Regions from separate parts of the Brevibacillus sp. HB1.4B genome, predicted to be linked through region 2. Evidence: a T-box and tRNA genes for the amino acid it is inferred to sense, from the RefSeq annotation. Region 2 holds a T-box; the other holds one or more tRNA genes.

Region 1 (8,206 bases), on a different contig from region 2:
GGATGCTGCTACAGGTGTCATGCAGTATTTGGAGGAACATGGCATCGGACTGGATGTTGGCTATGGCGTCGTTCCTATCGTTCCAGCAGCAGTTTTGTTCGACCTGGCAGTAGGCGACTATCGGGTTCGTCCCGATCGTCCAATGGGCTATGAGGCAGCACAGGCAGCAAGCCATGAGAAAGTAGCACAAGGAAACGTAGGTGCAGGTACAGGTGCGACAGTAGGCAAGCTAAATGGATTTGGGAATGCGATGAAGAGCGGGTTAGGCACAGCTTCGGTGATTTTACCCAATGGACTCGTCATAGGTGCAATCGTCGCTGTAAATGCGGTCGGTCATGTCGTAGATCCGCAGTCAGGGACGATCATAGCCGGGCCGAGAGATGAACAGGGAACCATTCGGGATAGCATGGAGATACTGCGCCAGCAAGCTTTTGCTCCGATCCCTCCAAGTACGAACACGACGATTGCCGTAGTCGCCAGCAATGCTCACTTGTCCAAAGCAGAAGCAAACAAAGTAGCGCAAATGGCTCATGACGGGCTTGCCCGTACAATCCGTCCGATTCACACCATGTACGATGGCGACACGATCTTTGCTGTAGCAACAGGCGAAGTAGAGGCGAGTGTAGACTTGGTGGGCGCGTTGTCCGCAGATGTGCTGGCAGAAGCCGTCATTCAAGCGGTTAAGCACGCAGAGGAAGCAGGGGGACTGCCATCTTATCGCAGTTACTTCCAGGGGTAGGTGTAACATATTTGGATGCAGAGGAGAGGATTGGCGGATGAATCAGGTGATATCCTTTGTTGACGAGCAGGAAGTTGTACGCCTAACGCAGGAGCTAGTTAGAATTCCAAGTGTGTTTCGTCCCGATCAGACAGGAGCGAATGAAGAGCGGGTAGCGCTATTTGTCGCCGATTATCTTCGTAACATGGGTTTGCAGGTCTTCTATGAAGAGGTTGTTCCAGGCAGACCGAATGTCATCGCCTTTTACGATTCGGGCAAGCCTGGCAAAACGCTTTTATTCGAAGCCCATACAGATGTCGTAACAGAAGGGGATCGGGATGCTTGGAGCTACGACCCTTTTGGTGGAACAATATCTGGTGGGCGTATCTACGGGCGTGGCTCTTGTGACACAAAAGGTAATCTGGCCGCCGCGATATGTGCCGTCAAAGCTATCCAACGATCCAAACAGTCTTTTACAGGCAAAATCCTCCTGTGCATCCCTTGCGATGAGGAGAGCATGATGATCGGGATCAAAGATTTCATTCGTCGCGGTTGGGCCAATAACGTCGATGCGGCGATTATCTGCGAACCGGAAGAAAATCAGCTCTGCATCACGCAAAAAGGAGCCATGCGAGCAATTCTTCGTACGTTTGGCAAGATGGCGCATGGAGCTATGCCACTGACGGGCATCAATCCGAACACCAGGATGGCACGCGCCATCGTGGCGTTAGAAGAGCTGGAACGAAAGGAAATGGCTCGTCTGGGAGAGCATCCAATGTTGGGGTGGCCGAGTATCACTCCGACGATTTTGCAGGCACCGGTCAAAGGAGACGCCCAAATCAACGTCGTACCCGATCAATGCATGACAACACTTGATATTCGCACGGTTCCCGGGCAGGACCACCAAGAGCTGTATAAAGAGATCAGTGTCATATTAGAGGAACTAGGCAAAGAGGATGACAAGTTCAAGGCTACTCTGGAAGTAATCGAAGAGCGCCCTTGGACGTTGACTGGCATGCATGAAGAAGTTGTGACTTCCGTTGCGAACGCCTATCGGGAAATCACAAAAAAAGAGCCGGTATATAATGGCGTCCCGGGTGCGACAGATGGAACCTTCCTGCACAAGGCCGGCATTCCTATTTTGACGACAGGCGCAGGTGATCGCCACATCCCTCATCATGCAGATGAGTACGTAGCTATTGACCAATTGGTGGAATCCACCCAGCTGTTTGCCTTGTCTGCATTAACGTTTTTGACGCAGCCAGTACGAGCTTGATCACTTACAAAAGAACTCTGCTTACGCTAGCGGCAGAGTCTTTTTATTCTCGCAAAAGAAGTTTTCTTAGCAAAAACTTGCAGAATCCATCTAAATTTTTTTACAATAGGCTTGTTACATAAGAGAAAAGGAGGCGCGTGCCCATGAATATGCGCTGGAATTTGGACGTCTTGTATTCCTCATTTGATGCACCAGAATGGAAACAAGATTGGGAGAAGTTTGTACGTGAAACAGAAGAGATCAAAAGCTGGGCAGCGCAAAACTTTCAATCTTCAGAAGATGCAGTAGCGAAGATGGAGACATACATAACGATGATGACCTCTGTCTTGCAAACGCATTTCCGCTTGTACGCCCACGGAGAGCTGACTGCCAGCGTGGATGCCAAGAATGAAGTAGCACTGCTTGCAATTGAAAAAGTACAGAATCAGGCTGTGGAATTGGTTGAACCAGGCGTACAATTCCAAAAATGGCTAGGATCGTTGAGCAACCTGGACGAGTTGATTAACCAATCGGAGCTGTTAGAGACACATCGCTTTATGTTGACAGAAATGTCCGACAAGAGCAAATACATGCTGAGCGAAAAAGAAGAAATCGTCCTAGCAAAAATGAAAAATACAGGGTCAAATGCATGGACAAAGCTCCATGAAATGCTGACTTCCACTTTACTGGTAGACATTACAGTCGATGGGGAGCACAAACAGCTTCCATTGCCAGTGGTGCGGAACATGGCGAACGAAAAAGATCCGCAGCTTCGCAAAACGGCCTACGAGGCGGAACTTGCCGCTTACAAAAAAATCGATGGAGCTGCTGCTGCCAGCTTGAATGGAATTAAAGGCGAGGTTATTACCGTAGCGAAGCTAAGAGGCTATGAATCGCCGCTGGATAAGACGTTGCAAGACTCCCGTATGGACCGCGAGACGCTCGAAGCGATGCTTCAGGCGATGCGTGAGAGCCTGCCATCCTTCCATCAATACTTCCGTACAAAGGCGAAGCTACTCGGCCATGAGAGCGCTCAGTTGCCGTTTTATGATCTGTTTGCGCCAGTGGGCGAGGCAGACATGCGGTTCTCGTATGAGGAATCCCGCGACTTCATTGTGAAGCACTTTGGTAGCTTTAGCGAAAAGCTCGCCAACTATGCAGCACGAGCTTATGACAATCAGTGGATTGATGCTGAGATTCGTGAAGGCAAGCGTGGAGGGGCATTCTGCTACAACCTGCACATCGTAGGGGAGAGCAGAATTATGTCCAACTACACAGGCAGCTACAGCGATGTGAGCACAATGGCACATGAATTGGGTCATGGCTATCACGGAGAATGTCTCGTAAACGAAGCATTCTTGAATAGCGAATACCCAATGCCAATCGCCGAAACAGCGTCCATTTTGTGCGAAACCATCATTGCCAATGCAGCACTTGAACAAGCGACCTCCGAGGAAGCATTTGCGATTTTGGAAAATGATATCAGCGGAGCAAGTCAGGTGATCGTCGATATTTATAGCCGTTACTTGTTCGAGACTGCTGTATTTGAGCGCAGAACAGAAGGTGCCTTGTCTGTTTCCACTCTGAACGAACTGATGCTACAAGCGCAAAAGGACGCTTACGGAGATGGTTTGGATCCGGCAGCTCTACACCCGTACATGTGGGTATGTAAACCGCACTATTATAGCGCGGATTACAATTTCTACAACTTCCCGTATGCTTTTGGACTTCTGTTCGCGAAAGGCCTGTACGCAGAGTATCTCAAGCGCGGGGAAGCTTTTGTTGAGCAGTACGACAAGCTCTTATCTGTTACGGGCAAAATGAGCGTTGCAGATGTAGCAGCTATCATGGATGTTGATGTACGCTCCGTCGATTTCTGGCGGAATTCACTCTCTTTGGTTGCAAAAGATATCGACAAATTCGTAGAGCTCGCGTCTGCACGCCTAAACTAAATAGGAAGAACGTCCGCTATGTCATTAGCGGACGTTTTTTATTCATGTTGCAAAGCGTTTTTGTGCGCATAGGGAACAGAGCGGAAGGAGAAAGTAAGAAAAAACAGATGAGGTGATTACGTGGTAAACGGATTGCAGTTACTCGACCTATTGCGGGAAACGGAGAACAAGATGCTGCATTTACATAGAGCCATCGACAGAGTAAGCAGCGAGCCGGATTTCAAGGAGTCTGTCAGTGTTCTTACCGTAGTCGTTCGTGATTATCAACTTCAGCTCGACAAAATGAAACAAGCATTGGGCAAAATCGAAATCGGAGGGCAGCAGCAACAACATCAGCAGGCCCATAATACCGAAATACATTAAGCACAGAAAGACAAACAGCCCTCGAACTGCTGCAAAGGCAGATAGGGCTGTTTGTTTGCTTTTATGTGTAGAAAGCTTACTGGAAGTTAGCGTATCGCTTCACTCCATAAAACGGGTAGAGCTTATGCATGTATTCGACTTTGCCATAGCGAACATCTTCGCCATTCGCATGCACGATTGCTCCATTACCCAAATAGATCGCTACGTGGGACACGCGTCCTTTTCCAAGCGAATCGTAGAACAAGAGGTCACCAGGCTGTGCTTGATCTAGTGATACTTCTTGACCGCCACGGAATTGATCTTCAGAAGTGCGCGGAAGTGTAACCCCAAGCTGTTCAAAAACGTATGAAGTAAAGCCACTACAATCAAAGCCATTCGGAGTAGTTCCGCCTAAGACGTATGGTGTATTGAGCAATGGCTCAAAAATTTCCTTCATTCGACCCAGATCTTCTGCATTTACCTCGGCAGGCAGCGAAACGGTAGAAGTGAGGTTTGGACTAAGGAACTCTGTAGCAACGTATGCTTCACGATCTTCGAATTCGATTTTCGTCCATTCATTACCCGTTTCTACGACTTCTACAATGGAACCGAAACTTAGCTTGCCTAACACTTTTGCGTCAGTCGAAGGCTTTTTACGCACATTCAGCACGTCACCAGTGACACGGGCTTTTTCACCAGCAGTTAGTTCTTTAGACTCAGTGGTAGCGTTATCATTCTGATTGACAGCTACATCGGAAGGAGTGTCAGTCGCAATGGAGCCAGAAGTGTTTTCACCGTGAATAGATAGAGTTTGTCCAATTGACAATCTATCGTCATTCAGTTGGTTCCATTGAATGAGTTGATCCACCGTTACTTGATGTTCACGAGCGATCTTGCTCAGCGTATCACCTGCTGATACCACATATGCCGATGAGGAAGCATGGGCAGCAGTAGGCAGCAGAGTGAAGAGGGCGAGGAAGGTGAGTAGCCTCGAAGTCTTTTTCATGTCATCGTCTCCACCAATCTACTAAAATCTGCATATCTAGCTAAAATTCTATCGGATTTTCGTTGGTAAATCTATGAAAAAATTAATCTTTCATTATTTTTTTAAAAACTATTGCATCTGGAGATAGAATCGTGCTATATTACAGAAGTCGCCGCAAGATGGTGATGGTGACAAAAACCATATGGAGCTGTGGTGAAGTTGGAGTTCACGCCGGTCTGTCACACCGGAGGTCGCGGGTTCGAGTCCCGTCAGCTCCGCCATTCTATTTTTAGAATGTGCGAATTACATAGTTTCTCGTAATGTGCCGGTATAGCTCAATTGGTAGAGCACCTGACTTGTAATCAGGGGGTTGTGGGTTCAAGTCCTATTGCCGGCACCATTTTTATGCGGTCGTGGCGGAATTGGCAGACGCGCTAGATTCAGGTTCTAGTGGTGGCAACACCGTGGAGGTTCAAGTCCTCTCGACCGCACCATATGGTAAACAACAGGTTCGTAAATTGGCTGATGAAGCTAATTACGAGCCTTTTTTATTTTTTCTGGAATGTTGAATCCTCCTCCATTTTCCATTACAATCACATTGTGATAATGAATCTCATTTTCACTATTACTTGATGATTCGTAAACAAACAGAAAGACAGTGGAGGGGTAGTTGTGGGAGAACAGTTGGAGCTGTTTGATGTAACCATTATTGGCGGTGGCCCTGCGGGGATGTACGCTGCCTTTTATAGCGGGATGCGAGATCTGAAGACGAAACTCATTGAAGCGAAAGAAGAGCTTGGTGGACGAATGTTGATCTATCCAGAAAAAATGATCTGGGATGTAGGCGGAGTACCACCACAGCTATGTGAAAAGCTAGTTGCCAATCTGGTGGAGCAAGCGAAGACATTTGATCCCACCATCGTGCTAGGCGAGGCGATTATTGGACTAGAGCCACAAGAAGATGGCACGTACATACTCGTTGCAAAATCGGGGAGACGGCATTGGACGCGCACGATCATACTGGCTCTGGGCCGAGGTATTTTGAAAATGGCAAAACTGGAGATCGAAGGGGCCGAGCGCTACGAGGTGACAAATCTTCATTATACGGTGCAGGAACTGGAGCCATTCCGTGGGAAGCACGTCCTCATCTCAGGTGGCGGCGACTCCGCGGTCGATTGGGCAAATGAACTGGTGCAAATCGCAGCGTCTGTAACTGTCGTGCATCGCCGTGATGTATTTGGTGGACATGAGCGGAATGTAAAGCGCATGAAAGAGTCATCTGCGATCGTTCGCACCCCATATACGGTCACGCAATTGCAAAGCTCAGACAAAGAAACGATCGATAAAGTGACGATACGTCATCTAGAGACGGACGAAACGGAGCAAATCGATGTCGACGCCATCATCGTCAATCACGGATTGAAGGCCGATTTCACTGGGATTAAAGAGTGGGGCTTGGACATGGATAAGTGGAACGTGTTTGTCAGTCCACGTCTGGCAACGAATCTGCCAGGGATTTTTGCGGCGGGAGATTTTGCGAGCTTTGACAGCAAGATCACGCTGATCGCGGGAGCATTCACCGATGCGGCTGTGGCCGTAAACAGTGCAAAATTACACATAGACCCAGTAGCAGATCGGATGGCGTATGTTTCTTCCCATAACCAGCGCTTTAAAGAAAAGAACAAAGCCCTCGGGGTTATCGATGAGGATGACGAGTAGAACCTGATATAGGACAAAAAGCCCAACATTTGCAGGTTGATTGTCGCTTTTCCCATACGTTACATTGTTAGAGACAAGGTGTAATAAACAATGACAGACTATATAAATTGGGAGCTTCGCGTCAGTCAATCGATCAACAAATGTGGGAGAGGAAGTAGAAATGAAGAAAGTTCGGCATTGGCCGATCAGTATGGCGACAGTGGCCCTTGTGTTCTCGCTGGGCATGAACTACGCGCCTGAGCGTGCAATGGCGTTACAAGTGGAGCCGTTATCTCCTGCTATCGAGTTGCAGGAAAAGTATGTGGAGAAGATGGACCTCAAGGAAGAGGAGGTTCTCGGTTTTTATTACTCATCGATGAAAGACAGCACAGATACTCGTAAACATAACATCAAGCAAGCATTGGCCAAGATTCATAATGAAAAAATCAAACCGCAACAGGTGTTTTCTTTCAATGAAACAGTGGGAAATTCGAATTTGCCAGAGGATGGTTGGCAGAAGGCCGGCGTTATTCAGAATGGTCAGCTCGTCGATGACTATGGAGGCGGGATTTGTCAGGTTTCCAGCACGCTTTACAATGTAGCTGCTGAAGCGGGGATGATCATGGTGGAACGGCATAACCACAGCAAATCAGTGGGATACGTGCCAGTGGGTCAAGATGCCACAGTAGCGTATGGCTATATGGATTTTAAATTTACCAACTTGTATGATTTCCCTGTGAAAATCAAAGCAAAATCATACGATGACGAACATGTTGTGATTGCGATCATACGTGCGTAGCTTAGAAGGAATAAAGGGGGCATCCTATGGATGAACCCTGTTTTTTTCGGTATTTCGTCAGGAAAAAAATGGATGGAAATTTAGTTTTGAGTCATGCATTCCTGACCATACTGTTTTTAGAGGGAGGTGCCGTGATGTTCGTTCAGATGACAGGTGATTCACACAATCAAGAGGTTCTCGTCATGGGAGAACGGTTAGATCGCCAGCAGGATGGTTGCTATCTTTTGCCTGGGAGACTTGTCCATGCATTGAAGCCACAGGATTTGCCGGTAGGAATCCCATTTAAACTCTCAGGTGCGCTGCCCTCTGGCTACGGGTTTTATCGGGAGGACTCTGTTATTTTTCGGCGGACGAATGATACTCCCTCTCTGTGGATTGATGTTACTTCTACATATATGGTTGCGGAATGGGATGGTTTGTTCTCGGTAGAAGCGACGGTTGAAGCCAGAAAGCATGT
Region 2 (8,206 bases):
CAGCTACACGTTCCATAACGCCTAGTCCAATTTCGGAGTGGGTGATTTCACGTCCACGGAAACGGATCGTACACTTCACCTTGTGTTGATCCTCCAAGAACTTGCGGACGTTGCGAAGCTTTGTTTGAAAATCGTGTTCCTCGATGTTAGAAGAAAAACGCACTTCTTTCAGCTCGATGATCTTCTGGTTTTTTCGTGCTTCTTTTTCCTTTTTCGCCTGCTCGTATTTGAACTTTCCATAGTCCATGATACGGCATACAGGCGGCTTGGCTGTAGGAGCAACGTTTACCAGATCCAATTCAGCTTCCTGGGCAATGCGCAATGCTTCCCTAAAAGGTACGACTCCCAATTGGCTCCCGTCAGCACCGATTAAACGGACTTCACGGGCACGGATCGCTTCGTTAATTAACATTTGATCCTTGCTAATACTTGCCACCCCCGTCAATTTCGAGAAGGAACAAAAATGTGCGAACGCATTCTGCGCCCGCACATATCTCACCTAAGCAATTTCATCAGATCCGAGGATCTTTGCGTAAGAGTTACCTGTCAACAGTCGTATACGACGTCGACCCAGGTGAGAAGCTGGGCGCCTCTGCTTGTTCTCGAAGTATGAAGTGTTTATACACGCAATTTATATTACAAGGTAGCTTGGGTTTTGTCAAGGCTCATACCTAATTATCCCCCGATATGGGACATTTCGACCTTTTCACGCTGGGCGAGACCAGGCGTTTCACTTAGTCGTTCCTCCGAGTAGCGCACGTCACGCCGCTCCCAGATTGCACGTATCAGCTCGCGAATCTCTTCATCCGTGCGTCCATCGCGGACTGGTTCGCGCAAATCATCTCCAGATGAAGCAAAGAGACAGTTGTACAATTTCCCTTCTGCTGACAAGCGAGCTCGCGTACAAGTGGAGCAAAAAGCTTGGGTAACCGATGAGATCAACCCGATCTCCTGGTCCGATCCCTCATAGCGATAGCGAGAAGCCACCTCTCCATAGTAGTTCGCTTCAGTCGCTACCAACGGCATCTCTGTATGGATCATGCGCACAATTTCACGGGAAGGAACGACTTGATCCAGCCGCCACCCGTTACTGTTTCCCACATCCATGAATTCAATAAATCGAAGGGTGTGCCCCTGCTCACGGAAGTACCGTGCCATCGGCAAAATATCTTGATCATTGACTCCGCGTTGTACCACCATGTTGATCTTGATCGAAAGCCCGGCATCTGCCGCTGCGCGAATCCCTTCCAGCACGGCATCTACCTGATAGCCTCTTCCGTTCAACACCCCAAAGCGCTCATTATCCAAGCTGTCCAGGCTGACCGTCACCCGATCCAGACCCGCTTCTTTTAGTGCTTGCGCATGGCGGGACAAGAGAGAACCGTTAGTCGTCATGGCAATATCTTGAACGCCTTCTACTTCACGTATCATTCGAATCAACTCAGGCAGATTTCTGCGCATTAATGGCTCTCCGCCGGTAATGCGGATTTTCCCAACCCCAAGTGAAGTAAAGATCTGGGTCAAACGGGTAATTTCCTCAAAGGTCAGCAACTTACTTTGCGGCAAAAACTCAAAATCCGGTCCAAAAATTTCGGCAGGCATGCAATAACGACAACGAAAATTACATTTATCGGTGACAGATATTCGTAAATCTCGGAGAGGACGGTTCCGCAAATCAAGCACTTTTTCTGACATAGATGTTCACTCTCCTTTTATCTATATAGGACGAATTTTCCCCTTCATCATTACTATCATATCGCATTTCGACTTAGTACCAGTCTATAATCATAAATCGAAATAGCCAAATTTTCAAACGCAAACAGCACATTGTGTCATAAATGGGACTACTTTTGCAAAAAAAGAGTACGAATACCTCCCGACATTCGTACTCTTTCCGTTATGCATTCTTATATTTTAAACTTACTGATCATTCTTTCCAGTTCACGAGCCATCTGATTCAAGGATTCAAATGAAACGGCAAACTCTTCCATAGTGGCCAATTGACCATTGGAGGAAGCAGCCAGATTTTCAGCATTGTGCGCTGAAATCCTTGCAATTTGGGCAGTCTCGTCCACAGATGCTGCTACTTGTTCCGATCCGGCAGACATTTGCTCAGAGACAGCAGATACCTCCTGAATTTGATCCGTTATTTGTCGAATTTCTTGTAAGATGCGTCGGAAGGCTTCCCCTGACTCCAGTACAGTAGACAATCCATCCTGAACATCTTGATTGACAGAATCCATCGAGTTGACCGCCATGGTCGTATCTGTTTGGATCTCCTGAATGAGGTTGGCGATTTGCCGAGCAGACTCATCCGATTGTTCAGCGAGTTTTCTTACTTCATTTGCTACGACAGCAAAACCTCGTCCATGCTCTCCCGCACGGGCAGCTTCGATGGCTGCATTGAGAGCAAGCAGATTCGTTTGGGAAGCAATTCCTGTAATCACGTCAATGATTTGCACAATTTCTTTGGATCGCTCACCCAATTGCTTGACGACGGATACGGAATGTTCCACAGAGCCACGGATGGAGTCCATTTGCTGGATAGCTTTTTGGATGGACTGGTTTCCTAGCTGCGCTTCATCCGCCGTACATGTAGATGATTCGGAGATGATGGAGGTTGTTTCCGCCACGCGTTGGATACCGATCGACATTTCTTCCATCGCTCTTGCGGATTCTTCCGCACCTCTGAGCTGATTTTGCGCCCCGCTCGCTACTTCCTGTATCGTGGTAGAAATCTTGTTCGTAGTGTCTACATTGTCTGCCAAGCGAACCGATATGTTGTCTGACGAAGTAGAGAGGGTGTTAACCGCTTTTTGGACTTCCCGAATGAGTCCTTGGATGGATACTTGCATCACCTGAATGCTCTGACCAAGCATGCCGATTTCGTCTTTTCTTTCCAAAAGGTTTTTGGGCAATTCACCGGTAAAGTCACCACGTCCGATCTGCGCAATCTGGTCAACGATAGCAAGCAATGGCTTGGTGAATTTGTGCGAGAAAAGAACGGAAGCGATAACCGCTAATAAAGCAAACAAAAGGCTCAATGCCCCGATGATGAAACCGATTTGATTGGCTTCAGCAGAGAGCTCAGCTTTTTCAATAAACGAAATATATTTCCAGCCAGTTTTTTCTGAAGTAAAGACGTTAGCCAAATACTCGGTATCGTTCATCGTGACCGAAAAGCTGCTTGCGGTATTCTCTGCGATAGCAGCCAATTCAGGAATTTGCGTATCTTTCAGGTTCTTCGAATTGAGCTCGGGGTTCTTGGGATTAGCCAAAATCGTTCCGTCTTTGCCAACCAGCATGAGATAACCCGTTTTGCCGATCTTAATGTCTTTCAAAATATCGGTTAGCCCTTTTAAATTCACATCCAGTCCAACAACGCCCAGTGGTTCACCCTTGTCATCCGCAAGCATCGTCACGTTACTGATCACGAGACTGTTATCGCCCAAATAGAGATACGGATCTGTCGTGATCACTTTTCCGGGATTTCCCATTGGGTTTTTGTACCAATCCCTTGTACGCGGATCGTAATTCGGAATGACATCATCTGTCGGCCACTGTATGTATCCTCCGTACTTGGTCGCTAAATAAATAAATGCAGTATTCGGATGAGAATCGACAAATCGCAGGAAATCTTGAAAAATGGCCGCCTCTACTCCGCCATTTTGCAGGGGCGTATGCTTGGTTTTGGTTGGTTTGTCCATATACGTCGTAATGGTGTTATCTGCACTTTTTAATAAGGGACTGCCTGCTATCAGGTTTACGTTTTCACGAATCGAGTCGAAATGCAAGTTAATCGCATTGTCTACTTGAGCCACTTCTTTTGTCGTGGATTCAATAAAATAAGTCTGGATTCGCTCCTCCATTTTGACATAGACAAATGAGCTAATCACTCCAATCGGGATTAAAATAATGGCAAGAAATGCTGCTATCAGTCTTTGTTTGATGCTTACCCGCATACGTATCCCCCGCAGTTCTTCTTGATGTCCATATCTATAATTACCCTACATCCTTTTCCCGTTCTTTTTTCCAAGTAAACGTATAATGAAAAAAGCCGCCCGAAACTTCAGGGCGGCTCTACTCCTATACGCTATTACTTCATTTCATTGATTTCAGCGCGGATTTTCTCTACAAACGCATCCACTGTCATCGCGCCTTCATCGCCCACTCCGCGTTTGCGGACGGACAATGTACCGTCAGCCACCTCTTTTTCACCAATGACCAGCATGTAAGGGATTTTTTCAACTTGTGCTTCACGGATTTTGTAGCCGATTTTCTCATTGCGGCCATCCAACTCTACGCGAATGCCAGCTTGTTGCAGCTTTTCTCTTACTTGTTCTGCGTATGGCATGTGCACTTCGCTGATGTTCATGATGCGTGCTTGAATTGGAGTCAGCCAAATCGGGAATGCACCTGCGTAGTGCTCGATCAGGATACCAATGAAGCGCTCCATGGAGCCGTACATCGCACGGTGCAAGACAACTGGACGATGCTTCTCGTTGTCTTGACCAACATAAGTCAGGTCGAATTTCTCAGGCATTTGGAAGTCCAACTGGATCGTTCCGCATTGGTGACGGCGTTTCAGCGCGTCGGTAATTTGGAAATCGATCTTCGGTCCGTAGAACGCACCGTCTCCGTCTTTGATTTCATAGGCCATACCGAGCTCATCCAACACTGTTTTCAGAGAGCTTTCTGCTGCTTCCCACAGCTCATCAGAGCCCATGGAATCTTCCGGACGAGTGGACAGAGCCACACTGTATTCGAAGCCAAATACCTTGTAGATGCTGTCAATCAAAGTGATCATGCCTTTGATTTCGCTCGCGATCTGATCAGGACGGACAAATACGTGCGCGTCATCCTGGCAGAAGGTGCGCACCCGCAGCATTCCGTTCAATGCCCCGGAGTACTCATGGCGGTGAACTTGCCCGAACTCGGAGTAACGGATCGGCAGGTCGCGGTAGGAGTGCATCTCGTTTTTATAGATCAGCATGTGACCCGGGCAGTTCATTGGCTTCAAGGCGTAAGTCGCGTTGTCTACTTCAGAGAAGTACATGTTCTCTTTGTAGTGATCCCAGTGACCGGATTCTTTCCAGAGACGCTCGTTCATGAGGAACGGAGAGCGAACTTCTGTGTATTGTGCCAATTGTTGCAGACGGCGGGAGAATTGCTCCAGCTCGTTGCGAACAGTGAAGCCTTTTGGCAGGTAGAACGGCATGCCTGGCGCTTCCTCGGAGAACATGAACAGTCCCAGTTCTTTACCCAATTTGCGGTGATCGCGCTTTTTCGCTTCTTCGATGAAGTGCAGATATTCATCCATGTCTGCTTTTTTCGGCCAAGCTGTACCGTATACGCGTTGCAGAACTTGGTTTTCTGCTTTACCGCGCCAGTATGCACCTGCTACGCTCATCAGCTTGAATGCTTTGATGAAGCCAGTAGACGGCAAGTGCGGACCACGACAGAGGTCGAAAAATTCGCCTTGCTCATACAGCGTGATAGTCGCATCCTCTGGCAGGTCGCGAATCAGCTCCAACTTCAGGTGATCGTTCAGTTCTTGGAAAATCGTAGTTGCTTCTTCGCGGCTTACGACTTTGCGGCGAATCGGCAGGTCTTCCTTCACGATTTTTTCCATTTCCGCTTCGATTTTGCCCAAATCCTCTGGGGAAAGGGAGACCGGAATATCCATGTCGTAGTAAAAGCCATCTTCGATTACAGGACCGATTCCGAATTTCACTTCAGCGCCGTAAATGCGTTTTACCGCTTGAGCGAGCAAGTGAGCTGTACTGTGGCGGTATACTTCCAACCCGTCAGCAGAATCGAGGGTAACGATTTCAATCGCTGCGTCATCTGTGAGTTCTGTGTACAGATCGACAACCTTGCCGTCTTTTTTACCAGCTACTGCCTTTTTCTTCAGGCTAGAGCTAATGGAGCCTGCGATGTCTTCGATAGTAATCCCAGCGTCGTATTGACGAACGGCTCCATCTGGGAAAGTAACATGAATTTGTGCCACTGCGGATTCTTCCTTCCTGTATCTTGTTTGGTTGAGAAAATAAAAAAACACTCATCCCAAAAAGGGACGAGTGTGTTCTCGCGGTACCACCCTACTTCAAGTCTGTTCACAAAAACAGACTCCTCATTCCATGTAACGGTATTTAACCGGCATACCGATAGTAAAAGCCTACGCTTCGTTCCCGGCAGCTACTCGAAGGTGGTAGATCAATAACAGTTCGCAGCGAGCTTCCAGCCTGTGGCCCGCCTCTCTAGAGCGTCCTTACTATTGTCCGTGTCCTTCTCATCGTATTTATAAGCGATGTAAAGTTGTTGTTGCTATTATAGTTTAGAGGGATTATTCCCGTCAAGTACACGTCGCTCGGATAGGCAAAGCGAACAAGAGTGGCAAGTAACGAGCCGACTGTCAAAAATACTGCGGATCGTCTGTGCAAGCCCAGGCTTTTCCGAAGCCATATGGAGCACGATACTCTCAGGAGCCAGTGTAACCAAAGCACTGACCAAATAATCCTCGTCCCTGCATTTTTGTTCATCCATGTTCAGAACGGTATCCAACTGTTCAAGCCAAAGACGATCCCCTTTTTTGTCATAAAGATGGAAAGGTTTGTCCACACTAGGAACGACATGAACGACTTCCTGCTTCGTTTCCTGTACAGCGATGAAATAGCGCAACAACTCGACAAACTCTTGGTATTGCTTGTCTTCCAGATATTCATCAATGCCAGTTTCCACGAGCTCGAATAGCTCGTTCCAATGCTCCTGCAGTCGAAACCGAACGAAGCCCAAGACGTTGATCGTTCTCTCCCACTCCAGATACGTGAAAACTTTGCGATATACGTTTGCCTTGCGTGTCGTAGCTGTTAACAGTTCCCTACCATCAAGCTCGACTTCTTGGCACATGCGTTGAATATAAGGAAAAATCTCTGCCCACTCGTTCTCCATCTGTTCGGCAGCGAGTAAGTCATCGGCCATTTCTTCCATAATTTTCGGTTCCTTCACCTGAATGACCCATTCGGCTAATGTAAGAGCAACGAAGGCTCTCGCCCACTCGATGGTCTGCGCGTCATACTCAGTCTCACACCAGCTTTGAAAGTAGAACAAGAGGTATCCATTCTCTTCTTGCTCCCTGTATGTAATGCGCACCGGTGCAGTGTTGACCCGCTCCGTCATCTCATTTACGATAGCCCGATACGTGTCACAATGCTCAGGGACATTCTCCAGCAATACGCGAAACGTCTGCATAACCATCCCCCCAACCGCCATTGTAGTTACAGTATATGTCCCGTCAGGAGCGATATACTTTTAAACGGTTGGAAACTCAGGGAAGGTTGCAGGTAAAAAATTCCTGAATAAAAAACCAAAAAACGCTCCCCTGCCGGTTTCCCTTTGTTGGGAGGGGGCAGAGAAGCGTTTGGAGGTTATTTAGTTTTGCATGACAAAATCACGTTCTGACATCTCTCCGTCTTTGAAAACGCGCAGAATGTCATACTTTGTGTTGCGCTGTGCAGGGATTTTGCCTGCGCCGCGAATGAGCTCCAAAATTTGGTTCGTGTTGACCTTGTACGTACATGCCGCTGCGGAAACCACGTTTTCTTCCATCATCGTTTGGCCGAAATCATTCGCTCCGTAAGAGAGGGAAAGCTGACCGTAATGTGGGCCCATCGTCACCCAAGAAGATTGGAAGTTTTCAATATTATCCAGCATGAGGCGGCTGATTGCCAGTGTTTTCAAGTATTCCTCTGGCGTGTTGTTGACTGCCTTCATATTGGTGTTGTCCGGTTGGAATGTCCAGACGATGAACGCTTTGAATCCGCCTGTCTCATCTTGGGCATCACGAATGCGCAAAAGGGACAGTACGCGCTCCTCCATCTCTTCCCCAAAACCGATTACCATGGTAGCAGTACCAGGCAACCCTGCACGGTGTGCGGCTTTTTGGGTGTCAATCCATTCAGTCCAAGAGCCTTTCAATCGGGAAATCTTCCGACGTGTACGATCGTCGAGGATTTCGCCACCCGCTCCTGGCAAGGAATCGAGACCCGCTGCCTTCAGCTCTTTCAGCACTTCCTCGACAGACATGTTGGAAACTTCCGCGATTTTCATCACTTCCGCTACAGACAGAGAGTGCATCGTAATCTGCGGGAAGCGCTGCTTGATCGCGCGCAACAGGTCGGTGTAATAATCCAGCTTCAGATCCGGA

Evidence for each region. The T-box of region 2 lies ahead of thrS (threonine--tRNA ligase). A T-box ahead of a tRNA ligase gene usually reads a tRNA of that ligase, here a tRNA-Thr.
Region 1: it encodes a tRNA-Thr, which carries the amino acid that the T-box ahead of thrS (threonine--tRNA ligase) is inferred to sense. The anticodon was not compared.

Annotation. Positions count from the first base shown of each region.
Region 1 is NZ_JABSUT010000001.1:340,368-348,573, forward strand. It holds gene HP398_RS01820 (P1 family peptidase) at 1-739, shown strand, start outside; gene HP398_RS01825 (M20 family metallopeptidase) at 777-1,994, shown strand; gene HP398_RS01830 (M3 family oligoendopeptidase) at 2,138-3,925, shown strand; gene HP398_RS01835 (hypothetical protein) at 4,046-4,288, shown strand; gene HP398_RS01840 (C40 family peptidase) at 4,365-5,273, opposite strand; tRNA gene HP398_RS01845 (tRNA-Asp) at 5,457-5,533, shown strand; tRNA gene HP398_RS01850 (tRNA-Thr) at 5,577-5,652, shown strand; tRNA gene HP398_RS01855 (tRNA-Leu) at 5,660-5,746, shown strand; gene HP398_RS01860 (NAD(P)/FAD-dependent oxidoreductase) at 5,925-6,971, shown strand; gene HP398_RS01865 (VanW family protein) at 7,132-7,749, shown strand; gene HP398_RS01870 (hypothetical protein) at 7,884-8,206, shown strand, end outside.
Region 2 is NZ_JABSUT010000003.1:87,577-95,782, reverse strand. It holds gene infC (translation initiation factor IF-3) at 1-412, opposite strand, end outside; gene moaA (GTP 3',8-cyclase MoaA) at 676-1,695, opposite strand; gene HP398_RS08360 (methyl-accepting chemotaxis protein) at 1,908-3,962, opposite strand; gene thrS (threonine--tRNA ligase) at 4,097-6,010, opposite strand; T-box leader at 6,070-6,305, opposite strand; gene ytxC (putative sporulation protein YtxC) at 6,331-7,251, opposite strand; gene mqnC (cyclic dehypoxanthinyl futalosine synthase) at 7,432-8,206, opposite strand, start outside.